4 regions of the Streptomyces sp. NPDC059828 genome follow, and region 4 is predicted to be linked to each of the others. Evidence: riboswitches for the same ligand, from Rfam matches in the RefSeq annotation. Region 4 holds a riboswitch; each other region holds the start of a gene.
What was found. A riboswitch is a leader RNA that binds a small molecule or an ion and turns the genes downstream of it on or off. The one in region 4 is predicted to bind cobalamin.
Positions count from the first base shown of each region.

Region 1 (4,634 bases), on a different contig from region 4:
GCCACGCTGGCACTCGGTTCCGCGCTGGCGCTGTTCATGTATCCGCACTCGATCACCGCGACGCTGTCCTCGCGCAGCCGTGACGTGATCCGGCGCAACACGACCATACTGCCGCTCTACTCGCTGATGCTGGGGCTGCTCGCCCTGCTCGGGTTCATGGCGATCGCTGCCGGGGTCAAGGTGACCAACGGCCAGCTCGCGATTCCGCAGCTGTTCGAGAACATGTTCCCCGACTGGTTCGCGGGGGTGGCCTTCGCCGCCATCGGTATCGGCGCACTGGTGCCGGCCGCGATCATGTCGATCGCGGCGGCGAATCTGTTCACGCGAAACATCTACAAGGACTTCCTGAAGCCGGACGCGACACCGGAGCAGGAGACCAAGGTCTCGAAGCTGGTGTCGCTGCTGGTGAAGGTGGGCGCGCTGGCCTTCGTCCTCACCATGGACAAGACGGTCGCCATCAACTTCCAGCTCCTGGGCGGCATCTGGATCCTTCAGACCTTCCCGGCCCTGGTCGGCGGGCTGTTCACCCGCTGGTTCCACCGCTGGGCACTGCTCGCCGGCTGGGCCGTCGGAATGATCTACGGCACGGCGGCGGCGTACGGTGTCGCGAGCCCGACCCAGAAGCACTTCGGCGGCTCGTCCACCGAGATCCCGGGCATCGGCGAGATCGGCTACATCGGTCTGACGGCGTTTGTGCTCAATGTGCTGGTGACGGTGGTCCTCACCTTCGTGCTGCGGGCCACGAACGCTCCGGACGGTGTCGACGAGACGTCCCCCGAGGACTACACGGCGGACGCGGGAGACCCCGGAGTCGAGACGGAGGCCCCGAAGCTGACCGCCGCGACCCACTGACACACCGGACACCGCCTGGCCGCTTCCTCCCTCCGGGACAGCGGCCAGGCGCCGCTGTCCCGGTGTGGCATTCCCCCGTGTGCGGCAGACTGCCGGGATGGACGTGATCATCCGACAGGTGGAGCCGCAGGAGTACGACGCCCTCGGCGAGCTCACCGCACAGACCTATCTCGGGGACGGACTGCTGGCCTTCGGGGAGCAGGACCCCTATCTCCCCGTGCTGCGGGACACGGCAGCGAGAGCCGCACAGGCCGAGGTGCTCGTCGCCGTGGACGGCTCGGGGCGCCTGCTCGGCGGAGTGGCGTTCACGGCGGGAGCGAAGCCCTACGCCAATATCGCGGGCGATGACGAGGCCGAGTTCAGGATGCTGGTCGTCGCCACCGAAGCCCGGAAACGGGGTATCGGCGAGGCTCTCGTCATAGCGTGCGTCGAGCGGGCCCGGGGCATCGAAGGCTGCCGCCGACTGGTGCTGTCGACCGATCAGCAGATGCGCGCGGCCCACCGCATATACGAGCGTCTGGGCTTCGTACGGACGCCCGCACGGGACTGGGTGCCGATCGCCGGCCTGGACCCTCTGCTGACGTACGCCCTTGAGCTCTGAGGGCTGAACCCCGGCTCGCCCGAGGGGAGACGCGACACCACCGCGACACAACATGTGGGGGGCGCGGCAACGCCGCGCCCCTACATGTATGCTCGACTCCGTTGCCGCAGCAGGGGAATCCGGTGGAAATCCGGAACTGTCCCGCAACGGTGAGTCGGTCTGCATTCGTTCCTTTCGCGTACCCATGAGGCATGCCCGCGCGGCGTATCCGTGCGTGCGTGCACGGGAGTGAGCGCACACCCACGAGTCCGAGGACCTGTCGGCAACGCACCCGGTCCATCCGGTCCGGGTTCCGAGACGTCCGGGCCTCGCGGATCAGGCTGGTGGACGCGGAGCGTTGTGCTGCCCAGACACACGCCCGCACGCCACTTCCCCGCCGGCCCCGAGCCGAGTGAGGGAGAGCACCCCGTGACCATCGCGCCCCCAGACCCTGCTTCAACGCAGCTCGCCGATGGGCCAGGAACCGCGCTGCTGCGGATCCTGACCGACCTCACCGCGGACCTCCCCGACACCGACCCCGGCAGGGTCGCCGCCGCCGCGCTCCGGGGACGCCACGCCGGTTCGGACGAAGCCGAACTGCGGGAGCTGGCCACGGAGGCGGCCGCGGGGCTGATCGCCGAGGACCCGGCGTACTCCCGGCTCGCGGCCCGGCTGCTCAGCATCACCATCGCCGACGAGGCGGCCTCGCAGGGGGCCAGCGGCTTCGCCTCCTCCGTCGCCGTCGGTCATCTCGAGGGGCTGATCGCGGACCGTACGGCCGCTTTCGTCCAGGAGCATGCCGCCCGTCTCGACGCTCTCATCGACCCGGCCGCCGACGACCGCTTCGGCTACTTCGGACTCCGCACCCTCTACAGCCGCTATCTGCTGCGCCACCCGATCACCCGCAAAGTGGTCGAGACCCCGCAGCAGTTCATGCTGCGGGTCGCCTGCGGTCTCGCCGAGGACGGGTCCGCGCGCGCGGTGGACGAAGTCGCCGCGCTGTACGGGCTGATGAGCCGGCTGGACTATCTGCCGTCGTCGCCGACGCTCTTCAACTCCGGCACCCGGCACCCCCAGATGTCGTCCTGCTACCTGCTGGACTCGCCGCTGGACGAGCTGGACTCGATCTACGACCGCTACCACCAGGTGGCGCGGCTGTCGAAGCACGCGGGCGGTATCGGTCTTTCGTACTCCCGCATCCGCTCCCGCGGTTCGCTGATCCGCGGCACCAACGGACACTCCAACGGCATCGTGCCGTTCCTGCGCACCCTGGACTCCTCGGTCGCCGCCGTCAACCAGGGGGGCCGGCGCAAGGGTGCGGCCTGCGTCTACCTGGAGACCTGGCACGCGGACATCGAGGAGTTCCTGGAGCTGCGCGACAACACGGGTGAGGAAGCGCGGCGTACGCACAACCTCAACCTGGCGCACTGGATCCCGGACGAGTTCATGCGCCGGGTGAACGCCGACGCCGAGTGGTCGCTGTTCTCTCCGGTGGACGTGCCCGGGCTGGTCGACCTGTGGGGCGCCGAGTTCGACGCCGCCTACCGCAAGGCGGAGGAGGCGGGGCTCGCCCGCAAGACGATCCCCGCCCGAGACCTGTACGGCCGGATGATGCGCACGCTCGCCCAGACCGGCAACGGCTGGATGACGTTCAAGGACGCCTCGAACCGCACGGCGAACCAGACCGCGGAGCCCGGCACCGTCGTCCACTCCTCGAACCTCTGCACCGAGATCATCGAGGTCACGAACGACGGCGAGACGGCCGTCTGCAACCTCGGCTCGGTCAACCTGGGCGCGTTCGTCACCCCCGAGGGCTCCATCGACTGGGAGCGGCTGGACGAGACCGTCCGTACGGCCGTGACCTTCCTCGACCGGGTCGTGGACATCAACTTCTACCCGACCGAGCAGGCCGGCCGCTCCAACGCGAAGTGGCGCCCGGTGGGCCTGGGGGCGATGGGCCTCCAGGACGTCTTCTTCAAGCTGCGGCTGCCCTTCGACTCCGCCGAGGCGAAGGCGCTGTCGACCCGGATCGCCGAGCGGATCATGCTGGCGGCGTACGAGGCGTCCTGCGACCTCGCCGAGCGCAGCGGCCCGCTGCCCGCCTGGGAGCAGACCCGCACGGCACGCGGTGTGCTGCACCCGGACCACTACGGGGTCGAGCTCAACTGGCCCGAGCGCTGGGCCGCGCTGCGCGAGCGGGTCAACACCACCGGGATGCGCAATTCGCTGCTGCTCGCCATCGCCCCCACCGCGACCATCGCGTCGATCGCGGGTGTCTACGAGTGCATCGAGCCGCAGGTCTCCAACCTGTTCAAGCGCGAGACGCTGTCGGGCGAGTTCCTCCAGGTCAACTCGTACCTGGTGGACGAGCTGAAGCAGCTGGGCGTGTGGGACGCGCAGACCCGCGAGGCGCTGCGTGACTCCAGCGGCTCGGTGCAGGGCCTCAGCTGGATCCCCGCGGACGTCCGGGAGCTGTACCGCACGGCCTGGGAGATCCCGCAGCGAGGCCTGATCGACATGGCCGCGGACCGCACCCCGTTCCTGGACCAGTCGCAGTCGCTGAACCTCTTCATGGAGACGCCGACCATCGGCAAGCTCAGCTCGATGTACGCGTACGCCTGGAAGCGGGGCCTGAAGACGACGTACTACCTGCGCTCCCGCCCGGCCACCCGGATCGCCCGCGCCGCGTCCGGCACTCCGGCGGCCGTCGCCGCCCCCATCCCCGCCCAGCAGGCCGCTCCCGACGCGGACGCCGTCGCCTGCTCCCTTGAGAACCCCGAGTCCTGCGAGGCATGCCAGTAATGTCCACCGAAGCCACCAGCGCCACGACGGCGCGGGAGAAGAACCTGCTCGACCCCGGCTTCGAGCTGACGCTCCGCCCGATGCGCTACCCCGACTTCTACGAGCGCTACCGGGACGCGATCAAGAACACCTGGACGGTGGAGGAGGTCGACCTCCACTCCGACGTCGCCGATCTGGCCAAGCTCTCCCCCGGCGAGCAGCACATGATCGGCCGCCTGGTCGCGTTCTTCGCCACGGGCGACTCGATCGTCGCCAACAACCTGGTGCTCACCCTCTACAAGCACATCAACTCCCCCGAAGCGCGGCTGTACCTCTCCCGCCAGCTCTTCGAGGAGGCCGTGCACGTCCAGTTCTATCTGACCCTGCTGGACACCTACCTGCCTAACCCGGAGGACCGGGC
Region 1 covers NZ_JBHWIW010000060.1:25,736-30,369, forward strand. Annotated here, with positions in the region: gene mctP (monocarboxylate uptake permease MctP) at 1-852, shown strand, start outside; gene ACFV6V_RS27840 (GNAT family N-acetyltransferase) at 950-1,453, shown strand; cobalamin riboswitch at 1,536-1,732, shown strand; gene ACFV6V_RS27845 (ribonucleoside-diphosphate reductase subunit alpha) at 1,862-4,234, shown strand; gene ACFV6V_RS27850 (ribonucleotide-diphosphate reductase subunit beta) at 4,225-4,634, shown strand, end outside.
Region 1: linked by a shared signal. The riboswitch ahead of ACFV6V_RS27845 (ribonucleoside-diphosphate reductase subunit alpha) and the one ahead of ACFV6V_RS29625 (CbtB domain-containing protein) in region 4 are both predicted to bind cobalamin.

Region 2 (4,634 bases), on a different contig from region 4:
GCCATGCCAGTGGGTGCCCCAGACGGCACCGACCCGGCAGCCGTCCAGGAAGGGCTCGCCGCCCAGCACCTCGGCGACGCCATGGTGGATCTCGTAGCCCTCGACCCGCTCGCCGAGCGCTTCGCCCACCGGCCGGGCCAGGGTCTTCTCCCGCGCGAACCGCACGCGCACCGGCAGCAGTCCGAGTGCGTCGACCTCGCCCGCGCGTGACTCCACCTCGTCCTCGATGTGCTCGCCGAGGGCCTGGAAACCGCCGCAGATCCCCAGCACGGGCCTGCCCTCGGCGGCCCGCCGCGCGATCGCGTCCGCGAGCCCGCGCTCACGCAGCCAGGCGAGCGCCTTCACGGTGCCGCGGGTGCCGGGCACGACCACCAGGTCCGCGTCGGCAAGCTCCTCGGCGCGGTCCACGAACCGCACGATCACGCCCGGCTCGGCCGCCAGCGCGTCCACATCGGTGAAGTTGGACATCAGCGGCACGGCGCACACCGCGACCCGAAGCACGTCATCGCCCAGCGGCGCGGCGGTCACCGACTCGCGTACGGCGCCCCGCAGCGAGACCCGCAGCCCGTCCTCCTCATCGATGCCGAGGCCGTGGGCGTAGGGCAGCACACCGAACGTCCGCCGTCCGGTCAGCCCGTGCAGCATCTCGAGCCCCGGCTCCAGCAGCGTCACGTCGCCGCGGAACTTGTTGACCAGATAGCCCGCGACCAGCTCCTGGTCCTCGGGCGCGAGCAGCGCGGTCGTCCCGAAGAACTGCGCGAAGACCCCGCCCCGGTCGATGTCCCCGACCACCACCACGGGAAGGCGGGCGGCCCGTGCGATGCCCATGTTGACGATGTCGGTGCGGCGCAGATTGATCTCGGCGGGGCTGCCGGCGCCCTCGCAGATCACGGCGTCGTAGGTGCTCCGCAGCTTCTCCAGGCATTCCACCACCGGCTCGAACAGCGTCTGCTGTCTGCCGCCGTGGTAGCCGCGTGCGCTCAGCTCGCCCACCGGCTTGCCCATCAGTACCACCTGGCTGGAGCGGTCACTGCCCGGCTTGAGCAGCACCGGGTTCATCAGCGCCGTTGGTTCCACGCGCGCCGCCTGGGCCTGCATGGCCTGCGCCCGGCCGATCTCGGCACCCTCGCGGGTGACGAAGGAGTTGAGCGACATGTTCTGCCCCTTGAAGGGGGCGACCTTCACACCCTGGCGCACCAGCCACCGGCAGATCCCCGCCGTGACGACGCTCTTGCCCGCGTCCGACGTGGTGCCGGCGACCAGCAGTCCTCCGCCGCTCACTTCCGCCTCCCCCTCATGTCTCTCATGCCGTTCCTGCCCCGCATCGCCGTCGCCGCCGTGCAGGCGAGCCGTGCGCCCGCGCATGCCGCGAGCGCCAGCACGCCCACCCGGCGCGACAGCCGTACCGCGCGCTCGATGTCCGCCACCTCGACGGCCCGGCCCTGTCCGTTGAGCACGGGCCGTTCCTCGGTGCGCCCGCCGTACGAGAGCGTCCCCCCGAGACGTACCCCGAGCGCACCCGCGAACGACGCCTCCACCGGACCCGCGTTGGGACTGGGATGCTTCGCCGCGTCCGCACGCCAGGCCCGTACGGCACCTCGGGGGTCGCCGCCGGCGAGTACGGCGAGGCCGGCGGTGAGCCGGGCGCCCGGCCAGCCCGCCACATCGTCGAGGCGAGCCGATGCCCAGCCGTACCGCCGGTAGCGGGGCGACTTGTGGCCCACCATGGCGTCCAGGGTGTTCACGGCACGGAAGCCCACGAGACCGGGCACGCCCGCCACCGCGCCCCACACCAGCGCGCCGACCACGGCGTCCGAGGTGTTCTCGGCGACGGACTCCACGACGGCGCGGGCGATCCCGGGGCCGTCCAGTGCCTGGGGGTCACGGCCGCAGAGATGGGGGAGGCGCTCACGGGCGGTCTCGATGTCACCGACCGCGAGGGCCCCGCCGATCGCCCTCGCCTCCCTGCCGAGGGTGGTACCACCCACGACGGCCCAGGTGGCGGCGGCGGTCAGGGCCAGGGACGCGGTACGGGACCGGCGTACGGAAGCGGTGCCCAGCGCACCCGCGGCGATCGCGCCCCCGGCGCACAGCGCCGTGTGCAGGGCACCCCAGCCGCGGTGGTCGCGCCAGAGTCCGCGCTCGACGGCGGCGGCGGCCCTGCCGAAGGCGGCGACCGGATGCCCTCGGCGGGGATCGCCGAAGAGCAGGTCGCCGACGAGTCCGGCCGTGGCGCCGTAAGCGAACGTGATGGCAGGGACAGCGACAGCAGGGACGAGTCCCCCCGGCGCCCGCTGCTCGGCAGGCATGTTCGTCCTCACTCAGGGTCCGCGCCCTGGCTCGACGTGATCCGGCGGGAGAGAGTTCCTGGCTTCGGGGAGCGCCCTGGTGGAGGGGGTGCGCCCGGTGACAGTGGCGGGACCGCGCCGGATTCGCACCGGCTTCCTCTTCTGCCGCCGTAAGTGGCCCCGGAAGTCCACCATGGGCCGCGAACACCCGTCAACTCACCTTTGACCTGCGACGGGACAGTGTGCGCAGGCCCACACCGCGGTGTGTGTGGGGGGTGCGCAGAGAGCGGGAGCCGGACACCCCCTCGGGGGTGTCCGGCTCCCATGCGTTGTTCTGTCGGCTGCCGTGCCGCCGATCGTCAGGAGACGATCAGATAGATCCCGTATGCCACGGCGGCGGCGCACAGGGCGAAGCAGGCGTACGCGCCGGTGCGGGCCAGGCCGGCGGAGCCCCCCTGCGCGGCTGCCGCCTCCTGCTTGGAGAGGCCCACGATGCCCAGGGTGAACAGGCCCACCAGGGCGACGGTCACGATGAGGCTCACACCGAAGACGGAGCCCAGAGCTGCCCAGTCGATCTTCATGCTGATTCGTTTCTTCCTTACACCGTGGCGGTGGGCGCGGGAGCGGACTCACTGGCGGGAGCCGGGATGGTGGCCTTCAGCTCCTCGGCCGCGGCCACGGTGGGCGGCGGGGTCACGGCCGCGATGGCGGTGGTGACCACACCCGGAGCCTCGGTGATCTCGTCGGCGGTGACGTTCGTGTGATCGACCGGCTTGCGGCGCGACAGCGCCCAGATGGCGGCCGAGCCCGCGACGAGCAGTACGGCGACGGTGGCGGTGCCCCAGGCGCCCTGGCTGGTCAGGAATTCCGCGGCGGCACCGACCAGACCGGCCGCGGGGAGGGTGAGGCCCCAGGCGACGAACATCCGGGTCGCGGTGGACCAGCGGACCACACCGCCCTTGCGGCCGAGCCCCGCGCCCATCACGGCACCGGAGCACGACTGGGTGGTGGAGAGCGAGAAGCCCAGGTTCGAGGAGGCCAGAATGACCGTCGCGGCGCTGGTCTGGGCGGTGAAGCCCTGCTGCGGCTGGAGGTCGGTCAGTCCCCTGCCCATGGTGCGGATGATGCGCCAGCCGCCCAGGTACGTGCCGAGCGCGATCGCCAGACCCGCGGAGACGATGACCCACATCGGGGGGTTGGAGCCGGGGGCGAGCACGCCGCCCGTGACCAGGGCCAGGGTGATGACGCCCATGGTCTTCTGCGCGTCGTTGGTGCCGTGCGCGAGGGAGACGAGGCCGGCCGAGGCGATCTGACCCGCCCGGTAGCCCTTGGACGTGGCCTTGTCGTCGGCACCGTTGCCGATCTTGTACGTCAGCCTCGTCGCGAGGAACGCGGCGAGACCGGCGACCAGCGGCGCGGCGACGGCCGGGATCAGCACCTTGGTGACGATCGTCCCGCCGTTCACGGCCGAGAAGCCCGCGGACATCACGGCGGCGCCTATGAGACCGCCGAACAGGGCGTGCGACGAGCTGGACGGCAGGCCGAGCAGCCAGGTGAGCAGGTTCCACAGGATCGCGCCGACGAGCGCGGCGAAGATCACTTCTGTGCGGATGCCCTCTTCCTTGATGAGCCCGCCGGAGATCGTCTTGGCGACCTCGACGGACAGGAAGGCGCCGACGAGATTCAGCGCGGCCGACATGGCCACCGCCGTCTTCGGTCTGAGTGCCCCGGTCGAGATGGTTGTGGCCATCGCGTTGGCTGTGTCGTGGAAACCGTTCGTGAAATCGAACACGAGAGCGGTGATGATCACGATCCCGAGGAGAAGCGTGATGTGTTCCATTTACCCAGGCTTCTATTGGACGTCAGTGGCCAGCCGAACGTAAGCAAGCTGAGTGAACGGAAGATGAACTCAGCACGGCTCATGAGTGACTCCAGAAGGGTATGGCCATTCCGCTTGGCGGAGAAGGTGCTTGCGCGGGCCGAAGCGCGGAGTCCGCGGCCGGGTGCCTGGCATGATCAGCCCATGAGTCGGCGGCAGCAGGACGAACGGTACGACGGGCAGCACGAGCCGGTCGCGCGGGCGTGGATGGACCTTGTGGCCGCCGCCCGCAGGACCGTGGCGGACGGACTCGTGGTCGGCACTTCGGGCAATGTCTCCGTACGGGTGCCCACCGAGGCCGGGGATGTGATCCTGGTCACGCCCAGTGGGGTGCCCTACGACCGGCTCGGGCCGCAGGACGCCGTCGGTGTCGCTCCGGACGGACGCCGCGTACTGGGTGACCTGGTCCCCACCAGCGAACTGCCGATGCACCTGGAGATCTACCGCGCCACGGACGCCGCCGCTGT
Region 2 covers NZ_JBHWIW010000016.1:71,149-75,782, forward strand. Annotated here, with positions in the region: gene ACFV6V_RS12685 (cobyric acid synthase) at 1-1,281, opposite strand, end outside; gene ACFV6V_RS12690 (cobalamin biosynthesis protein) at 1,278-2,309, opposite strand; cobalamin riboswitch at 2,338-2,488, opposite strand; gene ACFV6V_RS12695 (hypothetical protein) at 2,648-2,869, opposite strand; gene ACFV6V_RS12700 (anion permease) at 2,887-4,128, opposite strand; gene ACFV6V_RS12705 (class II aldolase/adducin family protein) at 4,312-4,634, shown strand, end outside.
Region 2: linked by a shared signal. The riboswitch ahead of ACFV6V_RS12690 (cobalamin biosynthesis protein) and the one ahead of ACFV6V_RS29625 (CbtB domain-containing protein) in region 4 are both predicted to bind cobalamin.

Region 3 (4,634 bases), on a different contig from region 4:
GCCCTGCGTAAGGTGCCCAGCACCAGACGAGGCATGGCCTTGAGCGCCGTGACCATCGTCAAGTCCAGCCAGGAATGCTCGTGTTCGGCCCACCCCGTGTCGTACCGCAGTGGCCCGCCGAACAACTCCTGCTCGGCGTCCGAGATCTTCGCCTCGGTCATGCGTACGCGGCCGAAGAGTCCCCTCACATCGCCTCGCCTTCATCGGCGGCACGTACGACGACGCGCCGAGGTGGGCAGTGCCGGGTCGAATGTCCCACTTCGGCGGCCTGTGCAGGGAGGAATTTCCGGGTTTCCCGTCCCGGGAGGGCCTGTTCCAGCCCTCCCGGCCCGGGACGGTCCGTCGGTCAGTCCGTCAGGGCGCGGACACCTCCCGGCGAACCGCGCGGGCGGCGGCGACCATGTTCTCCAGCGCGGAGCGGGTCTCGGGCCAGCCGCGGGTCTTCAGCCCGCAGTCGGGGTTGACCCACAGCCGCTCGGCCGGGATGGCTCCGAGCCCGGTGCGCAGCAGCTCCGCGGTCTCCGCCGCGCTCGGCACACGCGGCGAGTGGATGTCGTACACACCGGGGCCGGCGTCGCGCGGGTAGCCGTGAGCGGCCAGCTCCCGGGCGACCTGCATATGGGAGCGGGCCGCCTCGAGGCTGATCACATCGGCGTCGAGGTCGTCGATGGCCTCGACGATGTCCCCGAACTCGGCGTAGCACATGTGGGTGTGGATCTGCGTGTCGGGGCGCACCCCGCACGTGGTGAGCCGGAAGGCCTCCGTGGCCCACTCCAGGTACGCGGCGCGATCGGCCGCGCGCAGCGGCAGGGTCTCCCGCAGGGCGGGTTCGTCCACCTGGATCACGGGGGTTCCGGCGGCTTCCAGGTCGGCGACCTCGTCGCGCAGGGCGAGGGCGACCTGGCGGGCGGTGTCGGGGAGGGGCTGGTCGTCGCGTACGAAGGACCAGGCGAGCATGGTCACCGGGCCGGTGAGCATGCCCTTGACGGGGCGTGAGGTCAGGGACTGGGCGTACGCGGTCCAGCGCACCGTCATCGGTTCGGGGCGTGAGATGTCACCGGCGAGGATCGGCGGGCGCACGTACCGGGTGCCGTAGGACTGGACCCAGCCGTGCTGGGTGGCGAGATATCCGGTGAGCTGCTCGGCGAAGTACTGGACCATGTCGTTGCGTTCGGCCTCGCCGTGCACCAGCACGTCAAGACCGGTCTTCTCCTGGAAGGCGACCACCTCCCGGATCTCGTTCCTGACGCGCTCCTCGTATCCGGCCGTGCCGATCCTGGCTGCCTTCAGATCGGCGCGCGCGGTGCGCAGTTCGGTCGTCTGGGGGAACGAACCGACGGTGGTGGTGGGGAGCAACGGCAGTGCGAGGCGGGTACGTTGCGCGGTGGTCCGCTCGGCGTACGGCTGGGAGCGGCGGGCGTCGGAGTCCGTGACGGTGCTGGTACGAGCCCGGACGGCGGCGTCGTGAGTGAGCGGGGAGGCGGCTCGGGAAGCCAGGTCGGCCCGGTTGGCGGCGAGGCTGGGGGCGATCGCCTCGGTGCCGTGGGTCAGGCCCCGGGCGAGTGTGACGACTTCGGCGGTCTTCTGCCTGGCGAAGGACAGCCAGCGCAGGATCTGGGGTTCGATGTCGTGTTCGGAGGCCGCGTCGAGCGGCACATGCAGCAGGGAGCACGACGCGGCCACGTCGACCCGGTCCGCCAGCCCCAGCAGGGTGCCGAGGGTGGCCAGGGACTTCTCCAGGTCGTTGACCCAGATGTTGCGGCCGTTGACGACCCCGGCGACCAGCCGCTTGCCCGGCAGCCCGCCGACGGCCGCGAGGGCGTCGAGGTTGGCGGCGGCGGCCTCCGTGAAGTCGATGGCGAGGCCCTCGACCGGGGCCTTGGCCAGCACCGGCAGGGCGTCGCCGAGTCGGTCGAAGTAGCCGGCGACGAGCAGCTTCGGCCGGTCGGTGAGCACACCGAGCGCGCGGCAGGCGCGCTCGGCGGCGCCCAGCTCGGCGGGCGTCCGGTCCTGGACGAGGGCGGGCTCGTCGAGTTGCACCCACTCGGCACCCGCCGCCCGCAGGTCGGCGAGCACCTCGGCGTACACGGGCAGCAGCCGGTCGAGCAGCGTGAGCGGGTCGAATCCCGCGGCGACGCCGGGTGCGGGCTTGGCGAGCAGCAGGTAGGTGACGGGGCCGACGAGCACCGGACGGGCGGAAAGCCCGAGCGCCAGCGCCTCCTTCAGCTCCGCGACCTGCTTGGTCGAGTCGGCGGCGAACACGGTGTCGGGTCCGAGCTCCGGCACCAGGTAGTGGTAGTTGGTGTCGAACCACTTGGTCATCTCCAGCGGCGCCACCTCCTGGGTGCCGCGGGCCATGGCGAAGTAGCGGTCCAGGGCGTCGGCGGCGACGGCCGCGCGGTGGCGTTCGGGGATCGCGCCGACCATGACGGTGGTGTCGAGCACGTGGTCGTAGTACGAGAAGTCCCCGGTCGGGACCTCATGGACACCGGCATCGGCGAGCTGGCGCCAGTGCGTCCGGCGCAGATCCCCTGCCGTGGCCTTGAGGGAGTCCGCGGTGACACGGCCCCTCCAGTAGCCCTCGATCGCCTTCTTGAGTTCGCGCTGCTGTCCCTGGCGCGGGTATCCGTGCACGGTGGCCCGTGCTGCCGCGGATTCGGTGGTCACGGAAATCTCCTTCGCGAGATGGTTCCCTGAGGTCCCGGGACGGAACGCGGGCAGGTGCGAAGGGCGGAGAACCGGACGGGTGCGGGTCCGCGCGCGGTGCCGCGCGGGTGTCCGGCCGTCCGATATATGCGCCGACCCACCCACGAGGTCACCGGATGTCCGCGTGCGGGCTGTTCGCGCGCGGGCAGCGGGCAGGTCTTCGGACTCGCGGGCACGTCCTCATGGGGAGGACACCTACTGGCCGTCGCTTCCCAGACCCTGGCGGGTCCAGTGCGTATGACGGCGGTCGTTCCCGCTCACCGCTGCGGGGCAGTCCCGGATTCCCACCGGGTTCCCTCTTACGACGCCTCCCGCCTGGAGGGCGGGGCGAACCAGCTGCAGGGGCCACCCTACGGGGCGGCAGGCGGCTGCGGAGCGCTCTGTCCGGAATTCGGATGCGCGACGGGAATCCGGGCGGCGGGGCGGAGCACGGCAGGGCCGGATTCGCACCGGCTTCCCCCTGGTGCGCATGCAATGCGGTTGTGTGCCCCGGCGCATGGCCCGGGGCAGACGCATCGTAGGGTGCGGCAGGGGTGTCCCACCGCTGATTCTCCATCACTTCCGCCGCATTCCCTCACCGTTGGACGTGTGGGCCGGTCACGGTGGTGGGGAGCCGACACGTGCGTGCGGCAAGGCGGTCTGCCGGGACGCCGACCCAGGATGCGAGGATGAGACGCCATGACTGCTGGGTGGTGTTCACGCACGCTACGGGCCGCGGTGTTCGCGGCCGTATGCGTGGTGCTCGCCGCCCTCGGCCACGTCATGATGTCCGGGGAGTCCGTCCCGTGGTGGACGCTGGTCGGAGGGCTCGGCGCGACCGGTGGGCTGGGCTGGTGCCTGGCGGGCCGGGAGCGGGGACGCGGCGTTGTGGTGGCCGTGGTGGTCGCCGCACAGGCGGCGCTGCACTCGGGATTCTCGCTCGTGCAGTCCCTGAACCCTGAGCATGCGGAACACATCGATCACTCCGCGCATCCGGAGCACCCCGGGCACCACATGGTGTCCGCCGGCATGGGGCCCGGCTACAACGACATGGGCCACTCGGGCTTCCCGGACGTGATGGCCGGCGACTCGTGGTCGCTCGGCATGCTCGCCGCGCACCTGCTGGCGGCGCTCTTCACCGGACTCTGGCTCGCCCATGGAGAGCGAGCCGCCTTCCGGATCCTCCGCGCGGTCGCCGGGTGGCTGACCGCGCCGTTGCGGCTCCTGCTCGCGCTGCCGGCGCCTCAGCACCGGCCGCGGCCGCGTGGCCGCGGCCGCCCGTCGCCTGTGTCGCGGCTGCTTCCCCTGGTCCACGTCATCGTCTCCCGAGGGCCGCCCGTGGGGTCCGCTGTCGCCTGACGACAGCCGGAATCCCGAGGCGGTCCAAGTGCCCCTCGGGCACCGGCCGCAGACCCGCGAGCGCGTGGGGAGCGGCCGGCCCCCACACGCCGGCACCAGGGCTCTGCTGCGCCCGCTGTGCACCCCGGTCCTGGTTCCGGACGACCCGAGAAGGACACCAGGTGATCTCTTCCGCCCTGCCCGCTTCATGGGACACGACGGACAAGGTGAATCCGGCCGACGAGTCGATCACCTCCTGGGCGCTCGCCGCCCGCGGCGGTGACGCCGACGCCGTGGAGCGGTTCGTCCGTGCCCTGCACCGCGACGTACTGCGCTATGTCGCCCACTTGTGCGGTGATCCGCAGTCGGCCGACGACCTCGTCCAGGACACGTTCCTGCGCGCGCTCGGCAGTCTGCACCGTTTCGAGGGCCGGTCGTCGGCCCGTGCCTGGCTGCTGTCCATCGCCCGGCGCGCGGTGATCGACAGCTATCGGTACGCGGCCGCCAGGCCCCGGCTGCACGACGTACCGGACTGGCAGCTCACGGTCGAACTCGCCCAGCCCCGCGATCTGCCGGGCTTCGACGACGGGGTGGCGCTGCTCGAACTGCTG
Region 3 covers NZ_JBHWIW010000027.1:46,886-51,519, forward strand. Annotated here, with positions in the region: gene ACFV6V_RS18030 (ABC transporter ATP-binding protein) at 1-161, opposite strand, end outside; gene metE (5-methyltetrahydropteroyltriglutamate--homocysteine S-methyltransferase) at 355-2,667, opposite strand; cobalamin riboswitch at 2,861-3,008, opposite strand; gene ACFV6V_RS18040 (hypothetical protein) at 3,385-4,044, shown strand; gene ACFV6V_RS18045 (sigma-70 family RNA polymerase sigma factor) at 4,206-4,634, shown strand, end outside.
Region 3: linked by a shared signal. The riboswitch ahead of metE (5-methyltetrahydropteroyltriglutamate--homocysteine S-methyltransferase) and the one ahead of ACFV6V_RS29625 (CbtB domain-containing protein) in region 4 are both predicted to bind cobalamin.

Region 4 (4,634 bases):
GCGAGTACGAGGAGCACCACCCCGGTCTCGGCGGCGATCGCGCCGGTCCTGCCGACGGAGTCCTCCAGGAACGACTTGGCGTCGTCGAACAGGATCCAGTCCAGCACGAGGTCGAAGGGCCGGTCCAGCACGGAGAAGAACCCCATGTCGAGGAACTTCAGGACCGTCAGCACCCCCAGTACGGCCCCGCCGGCCGCCGCCGTGACGCGCCTCGCCCGCGGGCGGAGGGCCTGGAGGACGAGGAGGAGCGCGGCGCCGAAGAGCCCTTCGACGGGGATGCGGAAGAAGACCCCGGAGGTGAGGTAGCCGGGCTTGTTCGGCACGAGCAGGGCCAGGAACACGAGCGTGGCGGCCAGTGCGGTGGTGGAATGCCTGACGACCCGCGCCGCGCCTGGATGCCGGCCGCGCCACCCGCGTACGGCACCGGGGGTGGGAGCGGCCCCGGCCTCTTCGGCGGAGTCCGGGCCGGATCGCGCTGTGCCGGGTGCGGCGGGCACCTCCGGCTCTGCTCTGGCCTGCCTCGGGAGCCTGACCCGTCTCGGCTGCGCATCTTGCTGCTCTTGCTGCTCTTGCGATTCCTGCTGTTCTTGGCGAGAGCGCGTCCAGGGCGTCACCCGAGGATCCTTCCGTACTGGCCCGGTGAGGCACGACGGCCCGGACCCGGGAAGCCCGGGGTCGCCGTTATCAGTACGGCTCGGCGATCCCATCAGTTCAAGCCGTGGCCCGTGCCCCATGATGGGGCAGCCCAACACTTCGGGAGTCACCCGTGTCTCACAGCACCACCGCCGGCACTACGGCGCGCACCGCGCGCCGTCTCTCCGTCCTCACCGGAGCCGCGTTCGCGGCCTCGCTCGCCTTCGCCGTCCCCGCATCGGCACACGTGGAGGTCGAGGCGGAGGGCGCCGCGGCCCTCGCCGAGAACGTCACGCTGGACTTCAGCGCCGAGTCCGAGTCCGACAGCGCGGGCATCAGCAAGATGGAGGTCATCCTCCCCGAGGGCATCGTCCCGGCCGACATCACCTACAAGGAGGGTCCGGACGGCTGGAAGTTCGCGGCCACACCGCGCGGATACACCGTCTCCGGCCCCGCGGTCGGGGTCGGCGATGACGTCGAGTACTCCGTGACCGTACGGCAGTTGCCCGACGCCAAGTCGCTGGCGTTCAAGACCCTCCAGACATACGGCGACGGGCGGGTCGACCGCTGGATCGAGCTGGAGCAGTCCGGCGGCGGGGACGGCCACGGTCACAGTCATGGGGACGGCAACCCGGCGCCGCTGCTCGCCCTGAAGCCCGCGGCGCCCGGGGCCAAGCCGGTGGCGCCCAGCCCGAGCGCCGCACCGGAGAAGTCCCCGGTGATGGGGACCCCGGCGAGCGAGGCCCCGGCGAAGCGCGCGACCGGGCAGCAGGGACCCGAGCAGGAGCGGGAGAGCGACGGCGGCTCGCCGCCCGCCCCCGCGCTGGTCATCGGTGCGGTGCTGCTGGCCGCCCTCGCCGGTGGTGCTGTGTGGTGGAAGCGCCGGAGTGCCTCTGCCTGACCGCTTCGGCAGTGTGCGGCCTCCCTGTGCCTTTGTGTTGTCTACGGGGAGGCCGTCGCGATCAGCCGCAGATTCCACCGTCCCGCACGGCCGGTGAGGCCGACACCGGACAGCGGTGGCACGTCGATCCGCCAGAACGCGGACAGCGGCGCGCCGAGCGCGTGCACGCTCGCGGCCCGTACGACGGCCGGCTCGACCACGCCCAGCACGCCCCGCCCGGCGTCCTGCGGCAGTTCGTCCAGCCAGGCGCCGATCCGCAGGCACAGCTCCCGCACGGACTCCCCGCCGTGCGGTGCCGCCCCGGGGTCGGTGGTCCATTCCCCGACGGGCTCGGGGCCCACGGCCGCCACCACATCGGCGAGCGAGCGCCCCTGCCAGTCCCCGTAGTCCAGATCGCGGAGTCGGTCGTCGACGGCCGCGTCGAGTCCCAGCGCCTGTACCGTCTGCCCGCACCGTACGGACGGCGCCCTGAGCACCACCGATGCGGCGGGCAGCGCGGCCGCCGCGGCCCTGGCCTCGCGTACGCCCCGTTCGTCGAGTGGTCCGTCACCGAACCGCGCTTCGCCGCGTGCCGAGGGGCCGGCTGCCGCGCACAGCAGTGTCAGCCTGATCGACATTTGGCCGGATTCCTCCCCGTGTTGACTGGCCCGCTCCCGGGCCGTTCCGGATCCTACGGCCGCCCGCGCACCCCGCCCGAGCGCCCCTGTGTGATGAAGATCGCTGGTCAAAGGCCCTATTGGCGGCGGGTTCGCGGACCGATACCCTTCCTCCGAAAGGATGACGGCATACACGGAAGTCCGGTGAGAAACCGGCACGGTCGCGCCACTGTGTGCCAGGCGGTCAAGTCCCTTGCCGGGGACGGGTCCGCCGGGTGAGTCAGACCCGTGATCGTCATCGCGTGCACCACCGAAAGCGGGACGCGTGTTCCCGAGGAGGTCCGGTATGGCCCAGTCCGCCATCACACCCGTCGAAATCCCCGTTTCCCAGCCCGTCGTGGCGAAGCTCCCGGTCCGCGTCGTCGCGCCCTGGGCCGCCTTCTTCGGTCTGCTGATGCTCGTCCTGCTCTACTTCGTCGGTGCCGAACAGGGCGCCTTCTCCGTGTTCTCCGGCGAGGGCGTCCACGAGTGGGTCCACGACGGCCGTCATCTGCTCGGCTTCCCGTGCCACTGATACGCATACGCACGGAACAGGACATCAGCACATGAACTCCGCAACCGTAAGGGCCCTCCTGGTCCGCGGCATGCTCGCGGGCGTGCTCGCCGGGCTGCTCTCGTTCGGACTCGCCTACCTCATCGGTGAACCGCAGGTCGACGCCGCCATCGCCGTCGAGGAGGCGGGCGCGGCTCACCACGGCCACGGCGGTGGCGGTGGCGAGCCGGAAGAGGAACTGGTCAGCCGCGCGGTGCAGTCGACCGCCGGTCTGAGCACGGCCGTTCTGGTCTACGGCACGGCACTCGGCGGCATCACGGCACTGGCGCTCTGCTTCGCGCTCGGCCGCGTGGGGGCCTTCGGCGCACGCGTCACGGCCGCGTTCGTCGCGGCGGGGGGCTTCCTCGCCGTCGCGTTCGTACCGTTCCTCAAGTATCCGGCCAACCCGCCCGCCGTCGGCGACCCGGAGACCCTCAACCAGCGCACCGCGATGTTCTTCCTGATGATCGTGCTCAGCGTGCTGCTGCTGATCGGGGCGGTGCTGGTCGGCAAGAGGCTCGCGCCGCGCTGGGGCAACTGGAACGCGACGATCGCCGCGGGCGCCGCCTTCGCCGTGGCGGTCGGGATCGCACTGGCCTTCCTCCCGGCGGGCGACGCGATCCCGGAGCACTTCCCGGCCGATGTCCTGTGGCAGTTCCGTCTGGCGTCGATCGGCGTCCAGGCCCTGCTGTGGGCCGCGCTCGGACTGATCCTCGGCGAGCTGGCCCAGCGGGTGCTGGAGCCCAAGCCCGCGCAGGCGTCACGGCAGTCGGCGGAGCCGGCCGCTTCGGTGCCCGCGAGCTGAGGCACGCGACACGAATGGACCCCGCCCGGGGGCGCGCTCGGGCGGGGTCCTTCTTTTTGGTCTACCTCTCGGTCTTCTTCCCGGTCCTTTGCTGTGGTCCTTCTTCGTAGTCCTTCTTGGTGATCCTGCTTCAGACCAGGACCCGGGCGGGCCGCCGCGTGAGGTGCGCGGTGAGGAAGGCCCACATCGCGGGTGCCATCCACTGGGCCACGTCCTCCGCGCTGCACAGATCTGCGGTGAAGCTGAGGTTGGCGAGTTTCCCCTGCGGGAGTACGCGGGCCAGCTCCTCGGCCAGGCTCGGCGCGTGCGTGTGTCTGTGCGTGTGTACGCGGCGCCGGTGGTGCCGTTCGCCACCGGGGATGATCAGGGTGGGTACGGAGACGGCGGCCAGTGCCGCCATGCCCCCGAAGGCGCGGGCGATGTCCTCGGGGCCCAGGTCGTCGGGGTTGATGACGACCGTCGCCGCGATGCGCTCGGGATCGTCTGCGGCCGCGCGGAGCGCGATGGCGGCGCCCGTGCCCGTACCGCCGACGGCCGCCTTGCGCAGTCCGAGATGGCCGACGAGCGACGCCACGTCGTCGGCGTCCCGCGCCTCGGCGACTGTCACGGTGTAGCTGTCGGTGAGCCGGCGGGCCAGGGGGAGCAGCCCGCGGTGGTCCGGTCCGCCTGAACTGTGCAGTCCGCCTGAGTCGTGCAGGAGGATCACAGCCGGTCCCATGCCCAGCCGGGTGGCGTGTAGGGGGTGACCGTCACTGCCGCGATAGCTGAACGTCTCCATGCCCTGTCCTCCGGTCCCGCACGGTCGCGCTGTCGGGGAGCCGACACCTCGTGCGTCATATGCTCAAGAGTCAAGGAAGCTGCCCGATACAACCATCCGGCAGTCGTCCGGAACCGCCCCCGCCGGGTGGCGGGCGCGTCCCCGCCGCCCGGCCGGGACAAGCCATCGCGACACCGGCCGGCATGGTACGAAATGGTGCTTATCGGGTAGTGGTCCGACGGGCGAGTGGAGCACACGTGATCCGGGTACTGGTGGTCGACGACGAAGCCCTGATCCGCACGGGCTTCCAGCACATCCTCGACGCGGCCGACGACATCGAGGTCGTCGCG
Region 4 covers NZ_JBHWIW010000074.1:1,258-5,891, forward strand. Annotated here, with positions in the region: gene ACFV6V_RS29610 (sulfatase) at 1-734, opposite strand, end outside; gene ACFV6V_RS29615 (DUF1775 domain-containing protein) at 767-1,534, shown strand; gene ACFV6V_RS29620 (histidine phosphatase family protein) at 1,576-2,151, opposite strand; cobalamin riboswitch at 2,268-2,437, shown strand; gene ACFV6V_RS29625 (CbtB domain-containing protein) at 2,477-2,704, shown strand; gene ACFV6V_RS29630 (CbtA family protein) at 2,736-3,527, shown strand; gene ACFV6V_RS29635 (alpha/beta fold hydrolase) at 3,658-4,305, opposite strand; gene ACFV6V_RS29640 (response regulator) at 4,542-4,634, shown strand, end outside.